Regions from separate parts of the Streptomyces camelliae genome, predicted to be linked through region 1. Evidence: riboswitches for the same ligand, from Rfam matches in the RefSeq annotation. Region 1 holds a riboswitch; each other region holds the start of a gene.
What was found. Region 1 has a riboswitch for cobalamin ahead of O1G22_RS32320 (cobalamin biosynthesis protein). Riboswitches for the same ligand answer to the same signal wherever they lie in the genome.

Region 1 (4,073 bases):
CGCCGTGGTAGCCGCGTGCGCTCAGCTCGCCGACCGGCTTGCCCAGCAGCACCACCTGGCTGCTCTGCTCGCCGCCCGGCTTGAGCAGCACGGGGTTCATCAGCGCGGTCGGCTCGATCCGGCACGCCTGGGCCTGCATGGCCTGCGCCCGGCCGATCTCCGCGCCCTGACGGGTCACGAAGGAGTTGAGCGACATGTTCTGCGCCTTGAACGGCGCGACCTTCACCCCCTGACGCACCAGCCACCGGCAGATCCCGGCCGTCACGACGCTCTTGCCGGCGTCGGAGGTGGTGCCGGCGACGAGGAGTCCCCCGTTCACTTCCCACGTCCCTTCAGGCTTTTGACGAGGAGGCGCGCGGCGACCGTGGTGCCGAGCGCGAGGAGGCCGACGCGGCGGGAGAGCCGTACGGCCCGGTCGATGTCGGTGACCCGGACGGCCCGGCCCATGTCCCCGTTGAGGACGGGCCGGTGCTCGACGCGGCCGCCGTAGGAGAGGGTGCCGCCGAGGCGCACGCCGAGCGCGCCCGCGAAGGAGGCCTCCACGGGCCCGGCGTTGGGGCTCGGGTGCATGCCGGCGTCGGCCTTCCAGGCGCGCAGGGCACCCCGCGGGTCGGGACCGGCAGCGGCGGCGAGTACGGCGGTCAGCCGGGCCCCCGGCCAGCCGGCCACGTCGTCGAGGCGGGCGGAGGCCCAGCCGTAGCGGCGGTGGCGAGGGGACTTGTGACCCACCATCGCGTCCAGGGTGTTGACGGCCCGGAACCCGAGCAGCCCCGGCACCCCGGCCACCGCACCCCACACCAGCGCGCCCACGACGGCGTCGGAGGTGTTCTCGGCGACGGACTCGACCACGGCCCGCGCGATCCCGTCGGCGTCCAGCGCCTGCGGGTCCCGGCCGCACAGATGGGGCAGCCGGGCACGGGCCGCCTCGATGTCCCCGGCCTGCAGCGCCCGCCCGATCGTGCCGGCCTCGCGGGCCAGCGAGGTGCCGCCGACGACCGCCCAGACGGCGGCGGCGGTCAGCGCGGCGGAGGCGGCGGGGGAGGGGCGTACGGCGCGCGCGGCTACCGTGCCGAGGGCGACGGCGCCGCCCGCGCACACGACGGTGTGCAGCGCGCCCCAGCCGCGGTGGTCGCGCCACAACGCGCCTTCCACGGCCGTGGCCGCCCGCCCGAACACGGCGACCGGATGCCCGCGGCGCGGATCGCCGAGGAGCAGGTCCCCGAGAAGGCCGGCGGCGGCGCCGTACGCGTAGGAGCGATCGGCACCCATGGGCTCAGCCGGCCGTGGGTACAGGAGCGGGCCTGACAGGGGTCCTTCGGCAGCCGGGCATGGCGATCGTTGTCCTCACTCAGGGTGTCCGCGCCCTGGTTCGACGGAGATTCGGCGGTGAGAGTTCCTGGCTCCCGGGGGTTCTTCCCCGGTGACAGTGGCGGGACCGCGCCGGATTCGCACCGGCTTCCTCTCCTGCCGCCGTACATGGCCTGGGCAGTCCACCACGTGTCCGGAACGGCCGTCAACTTGCCGTTGACCTGCAGGGGGAGAGTGTGCCGATCCCCACATCGCCCGGGTCCGGACATGCGGCAGGGCTCCTCTCCGGAACGAGCCGGAGAGGAGCCCTGCCGAGGTGTGGTCAGACCTTCGCCACGATCAGATACATGCCGTACGCCACCGCCGCCGCGCAGGCCGCGAAGCAGACGTAGGCGCCGGTGACGGCGAGGGCCGCGGAGTTGCCCTGGGCCGCCGCCTTCTCACGCCGCGCCAGAGCGCTCACCCCGAGGGTGAACACGGCCACCAGGCCCACCGTGACCGCGAGGCTGACGCCGAAGACGGAGCCGATGGCCGACCAGTCGATCTTCATGATGCTTCCTTCGGTAACCGGGTGGCCGGGGTCAGACGGTGGCGGCCGGCGGAGTGGCCGAGGTGGCTGCGGCCGGGGTGGCCGGGGCGACCGGTGCGGCGGCGGCCGGGGAGGCGATCGTGGCCGTCAGGTCCTCGCCGATCGTGCCCGCCGGGGGCGGGGTGACGGCGGCGATGGCGGTGGTCACCACGCCGGCCGGCTCCTCGGTCTCCTCGACGACGTTGGTGTGGTCCACGACCTCGCGGCGGGAGATCTTCCAGATCGCGGCGCTCGCGGCGACCAGGAAGACGGCGACCGCGGCGGTGCCCCAGTCACCGAGGTCCGTGACGGACTCGGCGCCCGCGCCGACCAGCGCGGCGGCCGGAAGGGTGAGGACCCAGGCGATGGCCATGCGGGTCGCGGTGGACCAGCGGACCACACCGCCCTTGCGGCCGAGGCCCGTGCCCATCACCGCGCCGGAGACGACATGCGTGGTGGAGAGGGAGAAGCCCAGGTGGGAGGAGGCCAGGATGGCGGTCGCGGCGCTGGTCTGGGCGGCGAAGCCCTGGCGCGGCTCCAGGTCCGTCAGGCCCGTGCCCATGGTGCGGATGATGCGCCAGCCGCCGATGTAGGTGCCGAGCGCGATGGCCAGGCCCGCGGAGAGGATCACCCAGGTGGGAGGGTTCGAGCCCGGGGCGAGGGAGCCGCCCGCGATCAGCGCGAGGGTGATGATGCCCATCGTCTTCTGGGCGTCGTTGGTGCCGTGGGCGAGGGAGACCAGGCCGGCGGAGGCGATCTGGCCGACGCGGTAGCCCTTGCGGGTGGCCTCGCCCTCGGCCGTGCCGCCGATGCCGTAGGACAGGCGGGTGGACAGCAGGGCCGCGACGCCGGCGACGAGCGGTGCGGCGACCGCCGGGAGGAGCACCTTGGTCACCAGCACGTCGCCGTGCACGGCGCCGAAGCCGGCGGAGGCGACCGTGGCGCCGATCAGGCCGCCCATCAGGGCGTGCGAGGAACTGGACGGCAGGCCCACCAGCCAGGTCAGCAGGTTCCAGAGGATCGCGCCGACCAGGGCGGCGAAGATGACCTCGGGACGGATCCCCTTCTCGTCGACGAGACCCTTGGAGATCGTCTTCGCGACCTCCACGGAGAGGAAGGCGCCCACCAGATTCAGGGCGGCCGACATGGCAACTGCGATCTTGGGCTTCAGGGCGCCTGTCGAGATGGTGGTGGCCATCGCGTTGGCGGTGTCGTGGAAACCGTTCGTGAAATCAAACGCGAGTGCGGTTACCACCACAATCGCGAGGATCAGCGAGAAGCTTTCCATTTACCCAGGCAATCGTTCGAGGTCATTGGCTGGACGACCGTAGGCAACCTGGGTGAACGGAAGGTGAACTGGGGCAGGCGTGGCGATGTCCGGAGAGGGCGGGTGGGATTCCGCTTGCCGTCTTGTGTCGCTCGGGACCCAGGCGCCCCTTGGCTACTGGCCGCGCGCGAAGGTCCGCAGCCGGTCGGCCGGCCCGTTGAAGAGATTCTGGTCACCCGGAAAGGTGCCCTCGGTGCCGTACTGCCAGAACGTCCAGTACCGCCAGCCGCCCGGCAGCGTCCCTGGTCCGGCGGTGCCGTGCCGGGCGATCCACAGCGCGTGACTGGAGGAGAACGCACGGCTGTTGCCGGTGCAGAGCTTCCACCACTGGGTGGTCGTGTAGATCACCGGACGGCGCCCGGTCTCCTCCTTCACCTCGTCGCTGAAGGCCCGGATCCAGCGGACCATCTTCGCCTTGCTCAGCCCGTAGCACTTGAGCTTCGCGCTGTACGGGTTGTATTCGATGTCCAGCGCGGGCGGCAGCGTCCAGCCGTCCGCCTGCCAGTCGCCGCCGTTGCGCACGAAGAACGCGGCCTGCGCCGCGCCGGAGGACTTGTCCGGCAGCGCGAAGTGGTACGCGCCCCGGAGCAGGCCCGCGTCGCGTGCGCCGTCGTACTGCTCGTCGAAGTAGGGGTTGTGGTAGTCCGTGGACTCGGTCGCCTTGACGTAGACGAACCGTGCGCCCTTCGTCCGGGTGGACGGCCAGTCGACGTGCTCCTGGTGCGAGGAGATGTCGTGCCCCTGGGGCAGGGCCGAGACCAGCGCCGGGGGCCCGGCTGCGGCCGCGGGCACCGCGAGGGCGAGCGCCGCCGTGGCCGCCGTGACGACACCGGCGCGGCGGCGGAAGGGGGTGCGTTCACTGGCCATGCG
Region 2 (4,073 bases), 3.8 Mb from region 1:
TATGTGACGACCTCGGACTTCGTGCGCGGCCGCTTCGGCTCCAAGGGCCTGTCCCTGGCCGTGGCACTGACCGGCATCCTGGCGACGATGCCGTACATCGCGCTCCAGCTCGTCGGCATCCAGGCGGTGCTGGACGTGATGGGCGTCGGCGGGGACAGCAGCAGCAACTGGTTCGTCCGGGACCTGCCGCTGCTCATCGCCTTCGGCGTCCTGGCGGCCTACACCTACTCGTCCGGTCTGCGCGCGCCCGCCCTGATCGCGTTCGTCAAGGACGCCCTGATCTACATCGTCATCGCGGTGGCGATCATCTACATCCCGATCAAGCTGGGCGGCTTCGACGACATCTTCGCCAAGGCCGCGCACGCGTTCAGCCAGGTCAACCCGGCGACGGGCAAGCCGCGCGGCGCGCTCGCGCCCCCGGAGGCGGGCCAGTGGACGTACGCCACGCTGGCACTGGGCTCCGCCCTCGCGCTGTTCATGTACCCACACTCGATCACCGCGACCCTGTCGTCCAAGAGCCGTGACGTGATCCGCCGCAACACCACGATCCTGCCGCTGTACTCCCTCATGCTCGGCCTGCTGGCCCTGCTGGGCTTCATGGCGATCGCGGCCGGAGTGAAGGTCAAGAACGGGCAGCTGGCGATCCCTCAGCTGTTCGAGGACATGTTCCCGTCCTGGTTCGCGGGCGTGGCCTTCGCGGCCATCGGCATCGGCGCGCTGGTCCCGGCGGCCATCATGTCGATCGCGGCGGCGAACCTCTTCACCCGCAACATCTACCGGGACTTCATCAATCCGGACGCCACGCCGAAGCAGGAGGCCCAGGTCTCCAAGTTCGTGTCGCTCCTGGTGAAGGTCGGCGCCCTGGTCTTCGTCCTCACCATGGACAAGACGGTCGCCATCAACTTCCAGCTCCTGGGCGGCATCTGGATCCTGCAGACCTTCCCGGCCCTGGTCGGCGGCCTGTTCACCCGCTGGTTCCACCGCTGGGCCCTGCTCGCCGGCTGGGCGGTCGGCATGATCTACGGCACGTTCGCCGCGTACGGGGTCGCCTCCCCGGCCCAGAAGCACTTCGGCGGCTCGGCGAAGGAGATCCCGGGCATCGGTGAGATCGGCTACATCGGCTTCACCGCGTTCGTGCTCAACGTGGCGGTCACGGTGGTCCTCACCCTCGTCCTGAGGGCCCTGAAGGCCCCCGAGGGCCTGGATGAGACCAGGCCGGAGGACTACACGGCGGACGCGGGCGACCCGGGCGTCCAGACCGAACTGGCCGGCGCCGCACACTGAAGCGCCACAGCCGATCCGCAGCGGGCCGCCGAGGGACGAACCCACGGCGGCCCGTTGACGTACGAACGGCGGCCCGTTGACATACCAACGCGCGGACTGTTGACGTGTGACACAACATCTGGGGGTGCCACGACAGCCCGGCACTAGATGTATGCTCATCCTCGCTGTCGCCGCAGGGGAATCCGGTGCGAATCCGGAACTGTCCCGCAACGGTGTACTTGTGCGCATCCGCACACAGGAGTCAGTCCGAGGACCTGCCGGCAGCACGCGCCCGGCCGTCCGGCCCGGGTGCCTTCCGACGTCCGGGCCTCGTGGAATGGGCCGGTGGACGCGACGCGTGCGCGCTCGTGGCTGCCCCCTGCCCTCCGCAAGGCCCCCGTGCCGAGCGAGGGAGAGCCCCACGTGACCATCGCGCCAGCAGATCCGGCTTCAGTCAGCGGCCTGCACACCGAGGACACCGACGGTCCCGGTACCGCGTTGCTGCGGACCCTGACCGAGCTGACCGCCGACCTCCCCGACGCCGACCCCGGCCGGGTCGCCGCCGCCGCGCTGCGCGGCCGGTCCGCCCGGGCCGACGAGGCGGAGTTGCGCGAACTGGCCACCGAGGCCGCCGCCGGGCTCATCTCCGAGGACCCCGCCTACTCGAAACTGGCCGCCCGGCTGCTGACCCTCTCCATCCGCGCCGAGGCCGCCTCGCAGGGCGTGACCTCCTTCACCGAGTCCGTCGCCGTCGGCCACCGCGAGGGCCTCATCGCCGACCGCACCGCCGAGTTCGCGCGGCTGCACGCGGCCCGCCTCGACGCGCTGGTCGACCCGAACGCCGACGACCGCTTCGGCTACTTCGGCCTGCGCACCCTGCACAGCCGTTACCTCCTTCGGCACCCGATCACCCGCAAGGTCATCGAGACGCCCCAGCACTTCATGCTCCGGGTCGCCGCCGGTCTCGCCGAGGACGACAGCGACCGCTCGGTCGACGAAGTCGCCGCGCTCTACGGGCTCATGAGCCGCCTCGACTACCTGCCCTCCTCCCCCACGCTCTTCAACTCCGGTACGCGGCACCCCCAGATGTCGTCCTGCTACCTCCTCGACTCCCCGCTCGACGAGCTGGACTCCATCTACGACCGCTACCACCAGGTGGCCCGGCTCTCGAAGCACGCCGGCGGTATCGGGCTGTCGTACTCCCGGATCCGCAGCCGGGGTTCGCTGATCCGCGGCACCAACGGGCACTCCAACGGCATCGTGCCGTTCCTGAAGACCCTGGACGCCTCGGTGGCCGCGGTGAACCAGGGCGGCCGGCGCAAGGGTGCCGCGGCCGTCTACCTGGAGACCTGGCACTCCGACATCGAGGAGTTCCTGGAGCTGCGGGACAACACCGGTGAGGACGCCCGCCGTACGCACAACCTGAACCTGGCGCACTGGATCCCGGACGAGTTCATGCGCCGGGTCAACGCCGACGAGCAGTGGTCCCTCTTCTCCCCCGCCGACGTGCCGGAGCTGGTGGACCTGTGGGGCGCGGAGTTCGACGCCGCCTACCGCAAGGCCGAGCAGGCGGGCCTCGCGAAGAAGACCATCCCGGCCCGTGAGCTGTACGGCCGCATGATGCGCACGCTCGCGCAGACCGGCAACGGCTGGATGACCTTCAAGGACGCGGCCAACCGCACCGCCAACCAGACCGCCCTGCCCGGGCACGTGGTCCACTCCTCCAACCTCTGCACGGAGATCCTGGAGGTCACGGACGACGGCGAGACGGCGGTCTGCAACCTGGGGTCCGTGAACCTCGGCGCGTTCGTGAGCGACGGGGACCTCGACTGGCAGCGGCTGGACGAGACCGTCCGCACCGCCGTCACCTTCCTCGACCGGGTCGTGGACATCAACTTCTACCCGACCGAGCAGGCGGGACGGTCGAACGCCAAGTGGCGTCCCGTCGGCCTCGGTGCGATGGGGCTGCAGGACGTCTTCTTCAAGCTGCGCCTGCCCTTCGACTCCGCCGAGGCCAAGGCCCTGTCCACACGGATCGCCGAGCGGATCATGCTCGCCGCGTACGAGGCCTCCGCCGACCTCGCCGAGCGCAGCGGCCCGCTGCCGGCCTGGGAGAAGACCCGTACCGCCCAGGGTGTGCTGCACCCGGACCACTACGACGTCGAGCTGACCTGGCCGGAGCGCTGGGACGCGCTGCGGGGGCGGATCGCCGGCACCGGCCTGCGCAACTCGCTGCTCCTCGCGATCGCGCCGACGGCCACCATCGCCTCCATCGCCGGTGTGTACGAGTGCATCGAGCCGCAGGTGTCGAACCTGTTCAAGCGCGAGACGCTGTCCGGTGAGTTCCTCCAGGTCAACTCGTACCTGGTGCAGGACCTGAAGGACCTCGGCGTGTGGGACGCGCGCACCCGTGAGGCGCTGCGGGACAGCAACGGCTCGGTGCAGGGCTTCGCGTGGATCCCCGAGGAGGTGCGGGCGCTGTACCGCACGGCGTGGGAGATCCCGCAGCGCGGTCTGATCGACATGGCGGCGGCCCGCACCCCGTTCCTGGACCAGGCGCAGTCGCTCAACCTCTTCATGGAGACGCCGACCATCGGCAAGCTCTCCTCGATGTACGCGTACGCCTGGAAGTCGGGCCTGAAGACGACGTACTACCTGCGCTCGCGCCCGGCGACCCGCATCGCCCGTGCCGCCCAGGCGCAGACCAAGACCCCCATCCCCGTCCAGCAGGCCGCCGACCCCGACGCCGTCGCCTGCTCCCTTGAGAACCCCGAGTCCTGCGAGGCCTGCCAGTAATGTCCCGTAACGCC
Region 3 (4,073 bases), 5.3 Mb from region 1:
GCCGGCGCTGCTGCACGGCCGCCGGAACCTCGCCGGCAGCGGCTCGGCCGGAAGCAGGACCGCGATGTGCTGGGACCTCCCGGGCTGACGGCCATCGACCGCACGGCGGTGGCGGACCACGAGACGCGGCTGACGGCCTACGCGCGGGAGGCCCTGGCCCAGGTCCCGGGTCGCCGGCGGCTGGGCCCGGCGGCCGAGCGGACCGGCGTACCGGCCTTCACCCTGCCCGGCCACACCCCGGCCCGAGATCGCCGACCGGCTGGACGGCGACGGCCTCGCTGCTGGAGCTGCAGGCCGCCCGAGCCGGCCCGCCCGGTGGCACCGCCTCGTAGGAGTCAGCCGGTCTCTGTGGTGTGGGCGTTCCAGCGCTCCTCGACCTTGGCCAGGCGCCAGTAGGCGATGGCCATGACCCAGACGACGACGAACAGGCCGACGATGACGTAGCCGACGTTGTCCAGGTTCAGGCCCGCGATCCAGCCGGTGACGCCATCGCTCAGGCCGAGCTTGTCATGCAGGACGCCGACCAGCTCGATCGTCCCGACGAAGAAGGCGACGGCGATGGACAGACCGGTGATGGTGAGGTTGTAGAACACCTTGCGGACCGGGTTCGAGAAGGCCCACTGGTAGGCGAAGTTCATGAAGGTGCCGTCGAGGGTGTCGAACAGGCTCATGCCGGCGGCGAAGAGCAGGGGCAGGCACAGGACCGCGTACCAGGGCAGACCGGCGGCCGCGCCGTTGCCGGCCAGGGCGAGAAGCAGCACCTCGGTCGAGGTGTCGAAGCCGATCCCGAAGAGGAAGCCGAGCGGGAACATCTGGCCGGGGCGGCGGACGGACTTGGTGAGCCGGCCCAGGATGCGGTTCATGAAGCCGCGCGAGTCCAGGTGCGCCTCCAGCTCGGCCTCGTCGTACTGCCCGGCGCGCATGGCCTTGAAGACGCGGGCGATGCCGAACAGCGCCACGAGGTTGAGGGCGGCGATGAGGTAGAGGAAACCGCCGGAGACCGTGGTGCCGACGGTGCCGAGGACCTGGTGGGTCCGGGAACCGTCGTTCATCAGGGCGCCGGCGAGCTTCGCGCCTCCCGCGACCAGCGCGGCCATGACGACCACCACGCTGGAGTGCCCGAGCGCGAACCAGAAGCCCACCGACACCGGCCGTTTGCCGTCGGCCATCAGCTTGCGGGTGGTGTTGTCGATCGCGGCGATGTGGTCGGCGTCGAAGGCGTGCCGCATGCCGAGGGTGTAGGCGGTGATGCCGAGGCCGACCCCGAACGCCTTGGTGCCGACCTCATAGTGATGCGGGATCACCAGAACGAAGAGGATCCCGAAGGCCACCACATGCAGGGCGACGATCACGGCCAGCAGGCCCGCGGTTCGGACGGTGTCCTCGCGCCGCCAGCGGAAGGACGTGGTGGCGGCGGTTTCGGGCACGCCTGAGGACACGGTCATTCGGTCACGCTCCAGCACCTCGTGGATCAGCTTCGTGATGCCGTGGCCGGTCTCCTGGCTGACGGGTCGACGCGCCCGCCCCTGCCTTCCCGGCCGCGAGGCCAGTGGCAATGCGTGGGGCGGAAACTTCCCGATCACAGTGGCGAGGGCCGCTCCGGACTGAGCCCCCTGAGGGGCCGTCACCGGTCTTCCCGAACACCACGGCCCACCCACCCTAGAGTGCCGCGGTCAAGGGCTGCAAGACTGCACAACTATGCAGGTGTGATGACCGGAACGGTGCGGCTGCGATGATGAGGCCATGCATCTCGTCCCCGCGGAACGTGCCGGGCAGCGCACCATCGACGGCCACCGGGTCTGCGATGCGATCGCCGCCGTCGGCGAGCCCGAGCGCGTACGTGCCTGGGCCGATCGCTTCTCCCTGCTCTCCGACCCCGGACGCCTCTCCCTGCTGCTCGCCCTCCACGAGGCCGGCCCCATCGCCGTCTCGGACCTCGCCGTCGCCACCGGAATGCGGGACACCGCCGTCTCCCAGGCGCTCCGCCTCCTGCGCGCCGCGGGCGTCGTCGAGGGCGACAAGGAGGGCAGGATCGTGCGCTACCGGCTCGTCGACGGCCCGGTTTCCGCGCTGCTGGAACACTGCGCGTCCTCCCACGACACGGGCGCCGAGGGCTTGCCGCCCCACTAGACGCTCATGGGTCCGGGTTCGACCCGGATGCCGCATGTGGCGTGCGCCGCCTTCCCGATCCGGAACTCGGCCGGCCGGAGTCTTCGTACCCGTCGTACGGGCGCCGGCCGTGACGACACTCGGCTTGCGGCTCGGTGCCGGGGCGGATCCGCAGGCCGCTGTCACCGCGTGCGTGGCCGTGCCGGTCGTGGCGTGCCCCTGTGCGCTGGGGGTTGGCGACGCCGACCGCGTTGATGGCCGCGGCCGGACGGGGCGCGCAACTGGGCGTGCTGGTCAGCGGGCCGCAGGCGTGGGAACGGCTTCAGCACATCGACGTGGTGGTACTGGACGTGACCGGCACGCTCACCTCCGGCGACATGACCGGCGCCCGGGTCACGGCCGCGCCGGGCGGGCCGGGTGAGGAGACGGTGCTGCGGCCGGCCGGTGCGGTCTCCTGAGTTGGGATCGACGCCTCGTAGGAAGTTCCCCCGTCGGCGCGTAACGTGACGCAACATGAAGATCCTCATCAGTGCCGACATGGAGGGTGCCACCGGGGTCACGTGGCCGGCCGATGTGCTGCCGGGGACGCCGCAGTGGGAGCGGTGCCGGGCGATGTTCACCTCGGACGTGAACGCCGCCGCGGGGGGCTTCTTCGACGGCGGCGCCGATCAGGTGCTCGTCAACGAGGCCCACTGGAGCATGCGGAATCTGCTGCTGGAGCGGCTCGACGAGCGGGTCGAGATGCTCACCGGCCGGCACAAGGCGCTGTCCATGGTGGAGGGCGTGCAGTACGGGGACGTCGACGGCATCGCCTTCGTCGGCTACCACGCCGGCGCCGGCATGGAGGGCGTCCTCGCCCACACCTACCTCGCCAACCAGATCACCGGCGTGTGGCTGAACGACGCCCGCGCCAGCGAGGGTCTGCTCAACGCGCACGTCGTCGCCGAGTACGGCGTCCCCGTCGTCCTCGTCACCGGCGACGACGTGGCCTGCGAGGACGCGCTCGGGTACGCCCCCGAGGCACTGAAGGTCGCCGTCAAGGACCATGTGTCGCGGTACGCGGCGGTGTGCCGGACCCCGGCCCGCACCGCCGCCGACATCCGCGCCGCCGCGAAGGAGGCCGCCCGGCTCGCGGTGCGCCACGCACCCGTCGAGGCCGGGCCGTTCACCGTCGCCGTCGAGTTCGACGCCGAGCATCTGGCGATGGCCGCCACCGTCGTCCCCGGGGTCGCCCGCATCGGGGAGCGGAAGGTGGCGTACACCAGCGCCACCATGTACGAGGGGATCAGGACGTTCAAGGCGGTCACCACGATCGTCTCCGCCGCCGTGGAGGAGCAGTATGGCTGACCAGCACACCGACCGGCAGACCGACCTTCAGGCGCTGGACGAGGTCGTGGAGTTCACCTCCGGTCTGATCCGCATCGACACCACCAACCGGGGCGGCGGGGACTGCCGGGAGCGGCCCGCCGCCGAGTACGCCGCCGAACGGCTGGCCGGCGCGGGCCTGGAGCCGCTGCTGCTGGAGCGCACACCGGGCCGCACCAACGTCGTCGCCCGGATCGAGGGCACCGACCCCGCCGCCGACGCGCTGCTGGTCCACGGCCATCTCGACGTGGTGCCGGCCGAGGCCGCCGACTGGAGCGTGCACCCGTTCTCCGGGGAGATCCGCGACGGGGTGGTGTGGGGCCGCGGCGCCGTCGACATGAAGAACATGGACGCGATGATCCTCGCCGTCGTGCGTGCCTGGGCCCGGCTGGGCGTACGGCCCCGCCGGGACATCGTCATCGCCTTCACCGCCGACGAGGAGGCCAGCGCCGAGGACGGCTCCGGGTTCCTCGCCGACCACCACCCCGAGCTGTTCGAGGGCTGCACCGAGGGCATCAGCGAGTCCGGCGCCTTCACCTTCCACGACGGCGCCGGCCGGCAGCTCTACCCGATCGGCGCCGGGGAGCGGGGCACCGGCT

Region 2: linked by a shared signal. The riboswitch ahead of O1G22_RS14475 (ribonucleoside-diphosphate reductase subunit alpha) and the one ahead of O1G22_RS32320 (cobalamin biosynthesis protein) in region 1 are both predicted to bind cobalamin.
Region 3: linked by a shared signal. The riboswitch ahead of nicT (Nickel transporter NicT) and the one ahead of O1G22_RS32320 (cobalamin biosynthesis protein) in region 1 are both predicted to bind cobalamin.

What each region holds. Positions count from the first base shown of each region.
Region 1 covers NZ_CP115300.1:7,061,313-7,065,385, forward strand. The annotation lists gene O1G22_RS32315 (cobyric acid synthase) at 1-319, opposite strand, end outside; gene O1G22_RS32320 (cobalamin biosynthesis protein) at 316-1,269, opposite strand; cobalamin riboswitch at 1,369-1,510, opposite strand; gene O1G22_RS32325 (hypothetical protein) at 1,631-1,858, opposite strand; gene O1G22_RS32330 (inorganic phosphate transporter) at 1,890-3,164, opposite strand; gene O1G22_RS32335 (lysozyme) at 3,318-4,070, opposite strand.
Region 2 covers NZ_CP115300.1:3,215,991-3,220,063, forward strand. The annotation lists gene mctP (monocarboxylate uptake permease MctP) at 1-1,284, shown strand, start outside; cobalamin riboswitch at 1,436-1,560, shown strand; gene O1G22_RS14475 (ribonucleoside-diphosphate reductase subunit alpha) at 1,687-4,059, shown strand; gene O1G22_RS14480 (ribonucleotide-diphosphate reductase subunit beta) at 4,059-4,073, shown strand, end outside.
Region 3 covers NZ_CP115300.1:1,738,174-1,742,246, reverse strand. The annotation lists gene O1G22_RS08105 (hypothetical protein) at 1-88, shown strand, start outside; gene nicT (Nickel transporter NicT) at 336-1,445, opposite strand; cobalamin riboswitch at 1,473-1,663, opposite strand; gene O1G22_RS08095 (ArsR/SmtB family transcription factor) at 1,744-2,130, shown strand; partial or broken gene O1G22_RS08090 (heavy metal translocating P-type ATPase) at 2,201-2,561, shown strand; gene O1G22_RS08085 (M55 family metallopeptidase) at 2,623-3,456, shown strand; gene O1G22_RS08080 (M20/M25/M40 family metallo-hydrolase) at 3,449-4,073, shown strand, end outside.